DNA from 2 places in the Staphylococcus pseudintermedius genome. Region 2 is predicted to be linked to the other one. Evidence: riboswitches for the same ligand, from Rfam matches in the RefSeq annotation. Region 2 holds a riboswitch; the other holds the start of a gene.

Region 1 (7,553 bases), 850 kb from region 2:
CGCTTTGTTCACATAATGTTAAAAAAGAAATGACAAATCGGTTAATGATTCAGATATCATTTGAAAATCACTATATATGGTGTTTATGATTGTTTATAGACACTACATATAGAAAAGAGTGATATTTTGACACAACTTGAAAAACAATTAACAGGTTTAATGACAAAAGATCCAACGATTGTAAATGAAAATGCTAATAAGGATAGTGAGACTTTTTCAACAATGCGCGATTTAACGGCAGGTGTCGTTTCAAAATCATACGCGTTACAACATTTATTACCCCCGCATGTTGCGATGGCGCATCAAAAAGGAGAAATTCACTTCCATGATTTAGATTACCATCCATTCCAACCGCTAACGAACTGTTGTCTCATCGATGCGAAAGGAATGATGGCACATGGTTTTCAAATTGGGAACGCACAAGTGACATCTCCAAAGTCAATTCAAACTGCCGCGGCCCAACTTGTTCAAATTATTGCGAATGTGTCTAGCAGTCAGTACGGTGGTTGCACGATTGATCGTGTTGATGAATTATTGAGTCATTATGCAAAGTTTAATGAAGAGAAACATCGTGAGGTTGCACGTGAATTTGTTAAGAGTGATCAAATTGATGACTATGTAGATAAACGGGTAACCCAAGATATTGCAGATGCGGTCGAAAGTTTAGAATATGAAATTAATACGCTCTATACTTCAAATGGTCAGACGCCGTTCGTTACATTAGGGTTTGGATTAGGCATAGATGAGCTTAGTCGCAAAGTACAAACAGCAATTTTAAAGACACGGATTAAAGGACTCGGTAAAGACCGCATTACAGCGATATTTCCAAAACTCGTGTTTTCCATTAAAAAAGGGACTAATTTTGCACCAGAAGACCCGAATTATGACATCAAACAGTTGGCGTTACAATGTGCGATGAAGCGGATGTATCCAGATATTTTGAATTACGATAAAACTGTAGAACTTTTAGGTGACTTTAAAGCGCCAATGGGATGTCGCTCATTTTTACCTGCATGGCAAAATGCACAAGGTGAGTTTGAAAATAATGGGCGCTGTAATTTAGGCGTGGTCACGCTAAACATTCCACGTATAGCGATTGAGTCGGCTGGTGATATGACGCGTTTTTGGGATTTGTTTGATGAGCGGATGCAAGTCCTACACGATGCGCTCGTTTATCGTATCGAGCGTGTGAAAGAAGCTGTACCGAACAATGCACCAATATTATACAAACGTGGCGCTTTCAAACACCGAATTAATGAAGAAGATCCGGTCGATACATTTTTCAACCAACGACGCGCAACGATTTCGATGGGCTATATTGGATTATATGAAGCAGCGACTGTGTTCTTTGGTCCAAATTGGGAGACGAATCCTGAAGCGAAAGATTTTACATTAAATATTTTAAAACAAATGAAAAATTATCAACTTGAATGGACAGATCAATATGATGTATGGTTTAGCATCTATAGTACGCCTAGCGAGTCGTTGACGGACCGTTTTTGTCGCTTGGATCGAGAAGCATTTGGTGACATACCAGATATTACAGATAAAGGTTATTACCAAAATTCTTTTCACTACGATGTGCGTAAAGATGTCACACCCTTTGAAAAGTTAGATTTTGAGAAAGACTACCCTTATTTAGCATCGGGTGGCTATATCCACTACTGTGAATACCCTAAATTAGATCATAATGTGAAAGCGCTCGAAACTGTATGGGATTATGCGTATGACCGAGTGAGTTATTTAGGGACTAACATTCCGATTGACCATTGCTATGATTGCGGTTTTGAAGGTGATTTTGATACGACTGAGACAGGTTATCGTTGTCCGGAATGTGGCAATCAAAATCCAGAAACGGTGGATGTGGTGAAGCGGACATGTGGTTATCTTGGTAATCCTGTGCAACGTCCGACGATTGAAGGCCGCCATAAAGAAATGTGTGCACGAGTCAAACATCTGAAGGTACGTCAATCATGAGTGTATTAGATGTAAGCACTGGTGCCGGTTATATTGCGAAAATCGAATACCAAAGTTTTGTCGATGGTGAAGGTGTCCGATGTAGTGTTTATGTCTCTGGTTGTCCATTTCAATGTCAAGGTTGCTACAATAAAGCAGCCCAACATTTTCGCTATGGTGAAGCAATGACGCATACGGTGATGGAAGAAGTGCTTGATGCGTGTGCGCCAGAATATATAGCTGGATTAAGTATTTTAGGAGGCGAACCTTTTTGCAATTTGAAAGTTGTTGCGCCACTTGTTCAAGCTTTTCGTGCACGATACGGTCGTGAAAAGTCATTATGGATATGGACGGGATATTTATTCGAATATTTATGGCGTGCTAATGACCAACGGACAGAGATCATAAAACAAACTGATGTGATTGTAGACGGCATGTTCATGCAAAAATTATATCAACCTAATTTGCCCTATAAAGGGTCATTAAACCAACGTGTCATTGATGTTCATCAATTTATTAAAACTAAGATGATGAGCCAGTCGATTTACATTGAATAAACAGATGCGTGCTGATTCTCATAAATATAATTTTTCGAATTTTTGCAACTTGCAAGAAAATTCGGATTTGTATATTGACATCGTTAAGGATGTTAGATAGACTTGTTGTAACATTAAAAGCCAGTAAAACACCCGCACGGTTATTGCATTGGCCGTTCTATTTTCGCGATACATCTTGCATTTTAACAATTGAATCATACTTATCAAGATTGGTGGAGGGACAGGCCCTTTGAAACCAGGCAACCTATTCAGTTAGGTGCTAATTCCTGCAGGTGATTTTACCTGAGAGATAAGTCTTCTAGTAAAAGTCTATCTTTATCAGGTAGGCTTTTATTTTTTATGATTAGGAGGAATGTCAAATGAGAAGTGATTTTAAATTTGAAACGTTGCAATTGCACTCAGGACAAGAAGTCGACGAAAGTAGCCATTCACGTGCTTTACCAATTTATCAAACGACATCTTTTACTTTTGACGATACAGCACATGCGGCGAATTTATTCGGTTTAGATGAACTTGGAAATATTTACACACGTCTGATGAATCCTACAACGAACGTTCTTGAAACACGGGTAACCGAACTTGAAGGGGGTGTCGCTGGTGTAGCGGTTGCTTCAGGTATGGCAGCGATTACTTATGCGATTCAAGCTGTCGCGCAAAAGGGTGATCATATCGTAGCAAGTTCTACATTATATGGCGGGACACATACACTGTTCACACATACGTTACCGAAATATGGGATTGATGTCACATTAGTCGATACGACAGAAGTTAGTCATATAGAAAATGCGCTTCAAGACAATACGAAGGCCTTATTTGTAGAAACGATTGGTAATCCAGAAGGTAATGTTGAGGATTTTGATGCACTTGTAACAATTACAAAAGCACAAGGTATTCCACTTATTGTTGATAATACATTCGCGACGCCTTATCTTTCACGTCCGATTGAACATGGCGCGAACATTGTTGTTCACTCTGCAACCAAATTTATTGGTGGACACGGAACATCAATGGGCGGGGTCATTGTTGATGCAGGTAATTTTAATTGGGATAATGGCAAGTTTCCAGGATTAAGTGAACCCGATCCATCTTATCATGGTTTAGTATTCAGTGAAAAGTTTGGTGAAGCCGCACTTGCTTTTAAAATTCGAACAACAATATTAAGAGATACAGGAGCAGCAATCTCACCATTTAATGCATTTTTACTAACGCAAGGATTAGAGACGCTTTCATTACGGTTAGAACGTCATGTAGAAAATGCTGAAAAAGTTGCACAATATCTTGAAAAGCATGACAAAGTCGCATGGGTTAAATATGCTGGCTTGCCAACGAGTGAGTATTATGCGTTAAAAGAGAAGTATTTACCAAAAGGCGCAAGTTCCATCTTTACCTTTGGTGTCAAAGGTGGATACGAAGCTGGCAAAAAATTTATTGAAGGCTTAGAATTATTTTCTTTGTTAGCGAATGTAGGAGACGCCAAATCGCTTGTCATCCACCCCGCATCAACGACACATCAACAATTGACGGAGGCAGAACAAACAGCAGCAGGTATTGCCCCTGAAACGATTCGTCTTTCTATAGGCCTTGAGCATATCGATGATATTATTGCGGATTTGGAAAAAGGCTTTGCTAAACTTTAATTTTTAAACGTCGCACAAAATAAAGGGAAATTCATGATACGGTAGATTGAAATGAATGCTTTTAAACAATGAAACTTCATATGGAAGATGCAGTTGTTCTACCGCCATGATTTTACCTTTCATTAATTAAAAAGTATCCCCATGAATATACATCATCGTCTTATCAAGAGAGATGGAGGGACTGGCCCAATGAAATCTCGGCAACAGGAATTGATTCACTGTGCCAATTCCAGTAGCACAATTGCTAGAAGATAAGTCAACTTTCACTATGCCTTATCTTCCTATTTTTAGGAGGTAATGTTCATGACACGAAAACAAATTCATTTTAACGGATTCGTCCAAAACTCTCCCGCTCCCCATGCTGCAGGTTTATGGAAACACCCAAAAGATAAAGGAGCGACACACCACAATTTAAAATATTGGACGAATATAGCTCAAACTTTAGAACGTGGTTTATTTGATGGTATTTTTATTGCTGATGTATTAGGTACTTATAGTGTTTATAATCAGTCCCATGACGCCGCAGTGAAACACGCAGTTCAACTCCCCGCACACGACCCTATCCCACTCGTTTCTGCTATTGCAGCAGTAACGGAGCATATTGGTATTGCACCTACTGTTTCTACTACTTATGCACAACCGTATAAACTAGCCCGTCAATTGTCTACACTCGATCATCTGACAAATGGTCGATTAGGTTGGAATGTTGTGACGTCTTATTTAGAAAGCGAGGCAGTGAACTTAGGTTTAAAAGAACGCTTGCCTAAAGCGCTGCGTTACAGTCGTGCTGACGAATTCTTGCAAGTGAGTTATCAGCTGTGGGAAGACAGTTGGGAGGACGATGCAGTTGTTAAAACGCGTGAGACAGATACGTATGCTGATCCTTCCAAAGTTCATGCGATTCACCATAAAGGTACATTTTTCGATATACCTGGACCGCATCTTGTAGAGCCTTCCCCTCAAAGAACACCTGTTTTATTTCAAGCTGGTGCCTCCGAAAAAGGTAAAACGTTTGCTGCGAAGCATGCAGAGGCTGTGTTTACTAAACATACCTCTATTGAATCATTACGAGCATATGTCACAGACATTCGTACAAGGGCACAACAATTTGGCCGTAATGGTGAAGATATCCTTGTTTTTCCAATGGTTTTACCTATTATCGGTGAAACTGAAGAAGAGGCTTATGAAAAATATGAAGCACTGCAAAATGAAGTCAGTTATGAAGGTTCAGTCGCATTGTTAAGCGGACATACGGGTATTGATTTTTCTCAGTATGATCCAGATGAATATATCGAAAATATAGAGACAGAAGCGATGCAAGGCAATCTTAATTTGTATACAAAAGATCCACATCGAAAATGGACATTGCGGGAAGCGGTGAAAAACCACGGGCTCGGTAATGGGACGGCTAAGTTCATTGGCACACCAACACAAATTGCTGATCAATTGGAATTGTGGGCGAATGAAGGCGGTGCAGACGGTTTTAATATTGCACAAGCCTATTCTCCAGGTACGTTTGAAGAATTTGTGGACTTCATCATCCCTGAATTACAAAAAAGAGGTATATATCGTACAGAATATGAAGGTGAAACTTTACGTGAAAACATGTTTGGCAAAGGCCATACGAAAGTGAAACCGACACATCCCGCGCGAAATAAAAAAGTCAATTTAGTACAAATATAGGGGGATGATTATGAATGACGTTAAAGTGTATACATGGATAGGCTTTATTGTTTTTATGGCGCTCATGATTACGGTAGGTTTTGTCAGTTCTAGAAAGATGAAAAGTATTTCAGATTTTGCGACGGGCTTTGGAAGGATTGGACCACGTACGCTAGGCTTGTCTTTTGCAGCGACGTATTTAAGTGCTGCAACCTTTCTAGGTTATCCAGGATGGTCGTATACGTGGGGCCTCAATAATTTATGGTTATTTTTAGCGATGTTTATCGGTGGACCTACAGGCGTTTTAATGGTCGCTAAAAGAGTCAGATCATTAAACACAACACAACAATCCCTCTCACTACCAGATTGGTTGGGCGATTTTTATGACAGTTCTATTTTACGTGTTGGGACAGCTATGATCTTATTATTTAATATTTTCTATATCGCAAGTCAGCTTGTCGCAGGCGCTTTGATTTTTAAATATTTACTCGGTATGAGTTACTTTTCAAGTTTAATTGTTATCACAGTCATTGTTGTGCTTTATGTATACGTAGGTGGTGCACTTGCAGATATTTATACAGATGCCTTACAAGTTATCATGATGGCAGTAGCTGGTCTCACCATTTTTATCTCTGGCATTGTGCTATTTTGGAAGGGGAGCATCCATGATACGTTTTCGGGTATTGTACAAAACTTAAACCACCAAAATCATTACTTAGTCCAAGTTTTTAATCCTGACTCTGTTCACTTTCACTCTTTTACAATGATTATCGGCGCGATTATTATTCAATGGGCTTTTGCATCAGCGCCCCACTTATTTAATAAAATTTTAGGTTTAAAAAGTGAAAAAGATTTAGGACGCATGATTCGAACTTATATTTTTGTAATGTCAATCTGTTTACTTGTTCTTTTTGGCGGTATTTTCAGTCGTGTGGCATTAGGTGGGCAAGTTGAGAGTTCAGATTTAGCCCTATTACAATATATTGAGTGGGCATTCCCTGCTGGCATTGTTGCTTTATTCGGTGTCGTTATATTGGCAGCAGCCATGTCAACTACAGATGGTTTGTTTGTTTCAATTTCTACAGTGTTTGCGAATGATTTATTTTTAAAACTGATTGTCAAACAGAAGTGGGTGAGTCTTGAAGAAGAGAAAGCCAATCGAATTGCTTTTCGCATTAGTCGTGTTTCTGTGCCGGTTGTAGGACTTTTATCGTTTTTATTAGTTTTGAAGCCACCGCTCTATATGAGTGACTTCATGTGGATTGGGATTTCGGGTATTGCAGCCGGTACAATGGGTCCTATTTTGCATGCGGTATATGCGAAACGAAAAGCACCTGGCCGTGCAGCAGAACTATCGATGGTTGTAGGCTTAGTTTCCTATCTCGTTATTTATTTTGGTGGTGTCATCCCAAGTACAATGTCTGCTGGGGCTATCGCAACAATATTAGGCATATTGGCAATTACAGTGATGTCATCTGTCATGCACCATCGTGCTAGCCAACTTTCTGTAGATAAGGGGGAAGCATAATGTTTGTAAATGAAATGTTATCCATTTGGCTATATGGTTATATAGGGATATTTGTTGGACTACTTCTCGCATTAAAATGGGGTTACTCAAATCATGACGAAAAGGAGAATGATTAATGCCAATAATTAAAATTGATTTGATTAAAGGAAAAAGCAAAGATTATATTAAGGAGGTTTTGGATATTTCATATGAAGTGATGCTAGAAGCCTTTCA
Region 2 (7,553 bases):
TCATTAATTGTAAAATTTCGTTACGTTTTTTCTCACCACCAGAGAAGCCTTCATTTAAGTAACGTTGCGCCATGTCTTTATCCATGTCTAAGAAATCCATTTGTTTGTCTAACTTTTTAATGAACTGCATTAAGTTAATCTCATTACCTTCTTCACGTTGCGCATTAATTGCTGAACGCATAAAGTCCGCATTTGTCACACCCGTAATTTCTGATGGGTATTGCATAGCTAAGAAAAGACCTGCTTTGGCACGTTCATCAACTTCTAATTCTAAAACATTTACTCCATCTAATAACACTTCACCTTGTGTCACTTCATAAGATGGATGGCCCATAATTGCTGAAGATAATGTTGATTTACCTGTACCATTTGGCCCCATGATGGCATGAATTTCCCCTGTGTTGATTGTCAAGTTAACACCTTTTAAAATCTCTTTATCGTCAATAGACACATGTAAGTCTTTAATTTCTAATGTTGATGGCATTAATATTCCCTCCAAAATAATGTTAGATTCCATAGTTTAGTTTATAATAATTTTAATGTAACGTCAAAAGGTTTTCAAATCTATCTAGTTGCTTATTATAACTGAAATAAAGGGATTGATAAACCGTTTAGCGTTATATATTCAGTTTGTAGAAGAATCATTCTTACAAACTTTTTTAGAAACGTTATTGATAATTAAAAGCACTCTGTTCTCATTCAAATCAAGATGATATTATCACTAATAGAAAATGGGTATAATATGTTATGATGTATGGACAAAAAAGAAAGGATTATAATTATGTCGAAATTTAAACTTTCTAATATTCCTCGTGGTTTCGCAATGGGTGTCAGTGATTTAATCCCAGGTGTAAGTGGCGGTACAATTGCGTTATTACTCGGAATATATGATGATTTTATTCAATCTGTAAGTGGTGTTTTCTCAAAAAATTTTAAAAAGAGTATTTTATTTTTATTACCGATAGTGATTGGTATGGGCTTAGCAATCGGTATTTTAAGTAGTGTTATTAATTACTTATTAGCGAAGCATCCTGTCCCGACTATGTTCTTTTTCTTTGGACTGATACTAGGGATTATTCCATTTTTATTGCGCATCTCAAGATATAGACAGACATATCAGATTCAGCATTGGCTCGTTATGCTTGTCTGCGTCATTATTTTAGCATCAATGGCATTTTTCAAAGGCGATAGTAATCATGCTGTACCTTCACACATCGATGTATCAGGACCGATGTTGATAAAATATTTAATAGCTGGGATTTGTGCATCAAGTGCGATGCTACTGCCCGGTATTTCAGGCTCGTTCGTTTTATTATTATTCGGCGTCTACAGTACAGTGACATTTTCTATTTCAGAAGCTGTTCGTTTTAACTTTGAAGGGCTTCCTGTCATTTTATTAGTCGGCGTCGGTGTCGTCATCGGTTTTGTTATTGCAAGTAAGATCATTACATTTTTACTTGAACATTATACGTATTTAACATATGCTGCGATATTAGGGCTTGTCATCGGCTCACTTTTCTCAGTGTTCCCAGGCCTACCGACATCAGGACTCTCATGGTTGGTTTCTATCGTAACACTCATTATCGGTTTTGTTATCAGTTACGTCTTAGGTCTATTTACTTCCGAAGTTGAAACAAAATAAATTAAAAGCACACGTGAACCATTATGATCATGTGTGCTTTTTGATGTTATTAGTAGGAAGAAAAACGGAATAGTTCTTTTGGAAGTCTAGCCAGTCTTTCGGGGACAGTACGACGAAATCTTTGTGACATATAAGATTTCTGTACTGCCCCCGAAAAGCCCATCTGTCTTCTATAAAAATAATAACGATATATTGACAAATCGCGTTGAGACTTCAGCTGATCCCGGAAGTGTCACCCGTTTTAAATAGTCATCCTATTTCTCCAACTCATTGTATATAATATGCGAACCAAAACATTACTTCGCAGGAATGACAGCACCATCAAACTCTTTGTTAATATAATCGCGCACTTCATCTGACTGTAATGCTTTTAAGAACTCTTGATACTTCTCATCGTTTTTGTGTCCTTTTTGAACAGCTAAAATATTGGCAAACGGCGATGATTCATCTTCTACTGCAATCGAATCTTTCAACGGCTTCAATCCATTATCGATTGCATAGTTTGAGTTCATAATCACCGCATCACCTTCACCATTATTATAAGTTTTTGGTAAAAATTCTGCGCCTTGTTGGTTATCAAACTCTAAATGCTTTTTGTTTTCTACAATATCATCTAATTTTGCGTCTTCGATTTTAACCCCATCTTTAATTTTGATTAGGCCTGCTTTCACAAAGAATGATAAGAAACGCCCCTCTTCAGCTGGATTGTTTGAAATATAGATTTTAGCACCGTCTGGTAAGTCTTTTAAGCTTTTATGCTTTTTACTGTATACAGCCATTGGTGTTGTTAACACTTTACCTACTTCTTCAATTTGGTAACCGTGTGACTTTTGTTCAGCTTTTAGATAAGGTACGTGTTGAAAAAGGTTGGCATCTACATCGCCTTTATCCAATAACTTGTTCGGAATTTTATAATCATTGACTTCGCGAATTTCAACTTCATAGCCCTTTTTCTTCATGATTTCTCCAGCTTTTTTAGCGACTTGTCCATGGGGTGTCGGTGTTGCTGCAACAACGATTTTTTTATCATCACTTTCATTATTTCCTTTACCACAGGCTGCTAAAACAACTACGAATGCAGCAATTGCCATGAATAATACAGATAATTTTTTCATATACATTCCTCTCCCATCTGACCTATTTTAAATGATTAGGGTGTGAAAGTTTAGCCCATTTGAATGACTTTCCCCATCACACCACATGTTGTTTTTTTATTTCATATTAAATATTTGTGCATCTCACCTTACTCTGCTGGCAATACAGCACCATCATACTTTTTCTTAATGAAATCTTTAATGTCTTTAGAATGTAACACTTCCATTAAAGCTTTGATTTTTTCATCGTCTTTATGGCCCTCTTTAACAGCGATTAAGTTTGCATAAGGATTGTCTTCACCTTTTTCAACAGCAATTGAATCTTTTTGAGGGTTTAATTTTTGTTCGATTGCAAAGTTAGAGTTGATGATTACCGCATCGCCTTCATCATTTTGGAACGTTTTTGGTAAAAATTCTGCAGCTTGTTTACTATTAAACTTGATGTCTTTTTTATTTTCTACAATGTCGTCAAATGTTGCATTTTGAATTTTAACACCGTCTTTAATTTTAATTAAACCTGCATCAACAAAGAATTTTAAGAAACGTCCTTGTTCTGCTGGATTGTTAGAAACGAAAATTTCAGCACCGTTTGGCAAATCTTTTAAACGCTTATACTTGTGAGAATATACAGCCATTGGTTCGATGTGAACGTCACCTGCTGATTCAATTTTATAACCTTTTTCTTTTTTCTCAGTATCTAAATAAGGTGTATGTTGGAAAAAGTTTGCATCTAATTCTCCAGCATCTAGTAATTTGTTTGGCGTTGTGTAATCGTTAATTGTTTTAATTTCTAAGTCATAACCTTTGTCTTTTAATAATGGTTTCGCTTGTTCTAGTATTTCAGCATGTGGCGCTGGCGAAGCACCAACAACGATTTTTTTGTCATCCTTTTTTTCTGCTGACTTATTTCCACATGCAGCAAGTCCAATGGCTAAAGCTAAAATAACAATAATTGATAAAATCCTTTTCATTCCACATTCTCCTTAATCATTAACGTTTATCAATTCTATTTGTAATCCAATCCCCAAGAAATTGAATTAAAAATACTAAAATTAAAATTAAAATAGTTGATACTAAGATGACATCATTTTGGTTACGCGTGAACCCTGTAAGGTAAGCAAGGTTACCTAATCCTCCAGCACCAATCACTCCGGCTACCGCTGTTGAACCGACTAATGCAATTGCTGTTACAGTAATACCTGAAATAAGCGCGGGTAATGATTCAGGAATCAGCACTTTAAGTACGATATTCCAAGTTGTTGCCCCCATTGAACGTGCTGCTTCGATAACACCTTTATCAATTTCTTTTAATGCAATTTCCACTAAACGGCCATAGAATGGTGAAGCACCGATGATCAATGCAGGTAATGCCCCTGTTGGACCACTAATCGTACCAAGCACCAAACTTGTAAATGGAATTAAGAGCAAAATTAAAATAATGAACGGTATCGCCCTGAATAAATTCACCACGAACGATACAATGTTGTAAAAGACGCGTCCGATTTTCGTTTCACTCTTGGATGTTAAAAATAAAATCACACCTAAGATTAAACCTAAAACAAATGAAAACGCTGTTGAAATAACGGTCATATACAATGTTTCGTACGTCGCTTCCCATACATCCGGCCAACGTACATTTGGCATTGTAATCATTTCTTGCAAGATTTCGCTAAAACTTTTACCCATGGCTAACCACCTCTATCTCAACGTTTTGCGCCCTTAACTCTGCTTGAATTTGATCAAAGTTGATACTCGAAAATTGTTCAATGTGTAACAATAGATAACCTAATGTACCCGTTTTAGAATGCTTGATATTACCCTCTAAAATATTCACTGAAATGCCGTGTTTTTGGGTTAAATGTGATACAACTGGGTGTGTTGCGTTTTCACCAGAAAAAATCAGTTTAGCCAAGACTTCATCTTTATCTAATTTAAAAGTTTTTGCTAAATCCTCGCTATCATCACTCGGTTTCAAATCCTCTTGAACGAATCGGCGTGTCACTTGATGTTGTGGGTGCTCGAAAATGTGTGACACTTTTCCCTCTTCAATTACACGGCCATTTTCCATAACTGCCACTTCATCACAAATACGACGAATGACATGCATTTCATGTGTAATCATTATAATTGTTAAATTTTTCTCAGTTTTGAGCTGTAATAATAAATCTAAAATTTCATCGGTCGTTTGAGGATCCAATGCACTTGTTGCCTCATCACATAACAATACTTCTGGATCATTAGCCAATGCGCGCGCGATACCGACACGTTGCTTTTGGCCTCCTGACAATTCTGATGGATAGGCATGTTCCCTACCTTGTAAGCCCACACGTGAAATTAATTCTTGTGCACGTCTTTTCGCTTCATTTTTCGGCATGCCAGCAATTTCAAGTGGAAAAATAATGTTCTCTAGTACAGTTCTTGACCACAATAAATTGAAATGTTGGAAAATCATACTTACCTTTTGACGCTTTCGTCGTAATTCATCTGGACTTAATTGTCCGATATTGTCACCACCAATAATCACTTCCCCTGAGGTTGGTTTTTCTAAATGATTAAATAAACGGACTAAAGTACTTTTACCTGCACCCGAAAATCCAATAATGCCGTAAATCTTACCTTTTTCAATTTCAAGATTGACACCATCAACAGCAGTAACAGATTTCGTCTTGCTTTCGTACTTTTTCACTATATTTTTAAGTGTGATCATACTGTTCCTCCCTGTGTTGCTACTTTAAAAAATTTGGAATAAAAAATGCTTTCCCTTTTAAAGAAAAAAGAGAAAGCATCAATATAAACGCTTTTCTCTCATCTTCAAAAGCAAATCGTTGCTTTATGTGAATTGGCACCATTTCTATAATATAGACGGTTGCCGGGCTTCATAGGGCACATCCCTCCGCCACTCTGGATAAGAGTTTTCTGACTATTCGATTGATTATTATATTATCATCGTCATTCACTGTCGTCAATGACTTTTTTAAATTTTTCTAGCAAGTACGGCACAGAATGGAATGCATAGAGCCTCTCTACTTCTTGATCGTAGCGCATGATGATTAAAATAGGGACCGATTGAATTTCTTTTTCTTGGCTCCACTCAGGGTGATAATTCAGGTCTAACTTTACAATCGGCAACTGGGTGATTTCATTCGAGATATCCAACATGCGTTCTGCTATTTTACATGTGCCACACATCGGTGTGTAACCAAAAATCAGATGTACACTTTGATCAAAATGTTTAGATATATTGTTCAATTGCTTTGAAACACTCATGATATGAATACTTCCCTTTTACATAAAAGTCTTGCTTCACCTTAAAGTCAAAATGCTGCAATACATTTGAGAGGTAATCGCGTGGACAACGGGCAACTTCACTATATTTTGTATCTATGAAAATACCAGTACTTTCACTCAAATATGTCGTAAACCATTTGCGAATGCGACGACCTTCTGCATCTGCATCGACTAAAATGTAGACTTGTTTATCATACAAATATTCAATCATATTGTCTAACTTTTCGATTCCCATCGTGCCATGAGTACAAATAATTTCGACAGGCTCTAACAACACTTCTTGAACACGTTTTTTATCAGATTTCCCTTCAACAACAATAACCTTATGGATCATCGTCATGGTCTTCACCTTCTAAAAAATATTTGAGTATAAAAAACTCCTTGATAACTAAATTACCCAGGAGTTCTCATTTTGATATTATTCGCCAATCATTTTTTCGTAACCAGCTGCATCTAATAATGCGTCTAGTTCACTTTCGTCTTTCAATTCAACTTTAACCATCCAAGCTTCCTCGTATGGTGATTCGTTAACTGCTTCTGGTGCATCTTCTAAGTTTTCATTCACTGCAACGACTTTACCAGATACTGGAGAATATAACTCAGATACTGTTTTAACAGATTCTACACTACCAAAAGTTTCGCCTTCTGTTAATTCGTCTTCTACTTCTGGAAGCTCAACGAAAACGATATCCCCAAGTTCGCTTTGTGCAAAGTCAGTAATACCAATGATTGCAGTATTTCCTTCAACTTTTACCCATTCATGTTCTTTTGAATATTTTAATCCACTTGGCACTGCCACTTGAATCCCCTCCTATTTAATGATTACGGTTACAAGTTAATCATGACACATTGCAACGGTTCAATCAACTATTTTATGACACCCAAATGTCACGATAGTCGGCTTCTTTAAAACCAACTGTGACCGTATCACCAGAAACCGCAAGTGGCCTTTTCACTAACATACCATCAGATGCGAGTAATTCTAATTTTTCTTCATCACTCATCTCACCTAATCGGTCTTTTAAATTCAATTCCTTATATTTTGCACCGTGCGTGTTGAAGAATTTTTTTATTTCTAAATCTGATTTTTGAATGATTTGACGAAACTCTTCTTTTGTCGGTGTATGTTGTGTAATATCAATAGGTTCAAAGCTCACGCCATTATCTGATAAAAACTTGGCCGCTTTTTTACAAGTTGTACAGTTTGGATATTGATAAAATTTAATCATCATTAAACCTCCTCGTTCAAATTAATTTAAATATAACAAATTATTATTTAAAATGCTTGTATTTTTAGCATGCAAACTTCAACATATACAACTTTTGCGCTATAACAAATAAATAGCAATAAATTGATTACCGTCACTACGATTACTTTTTGAGTTAACTTCAGAACGATTTTTGGAGTGTGCGCTGTACGTCCCAAAATCTGTTCACCAATTTGTACGGGTGACTTCTCTTATAAAATTCGTTATAATATCGTTACTTATCAGTTAAAAGGAGAGGTCTAACATGCAAAGTATTACAAC

What was found. Region 2 has a riboswitch for S-adenosylmethionine ahead of P3U61_RS09220 (methionine ABC transporter ATP-binding protein). Riboswitches for the same ligand answer to the same signal wherever they lie in the genome.
Region 1: another riboswitch for S-adenosylmethionine. It lies ahead of P3U61_RS00955 (LLM class flavin-dependent oxidoreductase); the one in region 2 lies ahead of P3U61_RS09220 (methionine ABC transporter ATP-binding protein).

What each region holds. Positions count from the first base shown of each region.
Region 1 is NZ_CP120150.1:231,858-239,410, forward strand. Features, by position in the region: gene nrdD (anaerobic ribonucleoside-triphosphate reductase) at 160-1,977, shown strand; gene nrdG (anaerobic ribonucleoside-triphosphate reductase activating protein) at 1,974-2,513, shown strand; SAM riboswitch class I at 2,711-2,809, shown strand; gene P3U61_RS00950 (O-acetylhomoserine aminocarboxypropyltransferase/cysteine synthase family protein) at 2,873-4,150, shown strand; SAM riboswitch class I at 4,308-4,408, shown strand; gene P3U61_RS00955 (LLM class flavin-dependent oxidoreductase) at 4,454-5,833, shown strand; gene P3U61_RS00960 (sodium:solute symporter family protein) at 5,844-7,340, shown strand; gene P3U61_RS00965 (tautomerase family protein) at 7,456-7,553, shown strand, end outside.
Region 2 is NZ_CP120150.1:1,954,534-1,962,086, forward strand. Features, by position in the region: gene sufC (Fe-S cluster assembly ATPase SufC) at 1-484, opposite strand, end outside; gene P3U61_RS09200 (polyprenyl-phosphate transporter PopT) at 782-1,642, shown strand; gene P3U61_RS09205 (MetQ/NlpA family ABC transporter substrate-binding protein) at 1,939-2,757, opposite strand; gene P3U61_RS09210 (MetQ/NlpA family ABC transporter substrate-binding protein) at 2,886-3,707, opposite strand; gene P3U61_RS09215 (methionine ABC transporter permease) at 3,727-4,422, opposite strand; gene P3U61_RS09220 (methionine ABC transporter ATP-binding protein) at 4,415-5,443, opposite strand; SAM riboswitch class I at 5,539-5,648, opposite strand; gene P3U61_RS09225 (thioredoxin family protein) at 5,686-6,003, opposite strand; gene P3U61_RS09230 (toprim domain-containing protein) at 5,969-6,364, opposite strand; gene gcvH (glycine cleavage system protein GcvH) at 6,443-6,823, opposite strand; gene P3U61_RS09240 (arsenate reductase family protein) at 6,897-7,253, opposite strand; gene P3U61_RS09245 (thioredoxin family protein) at 7,537-7,553, shown strand, end outside.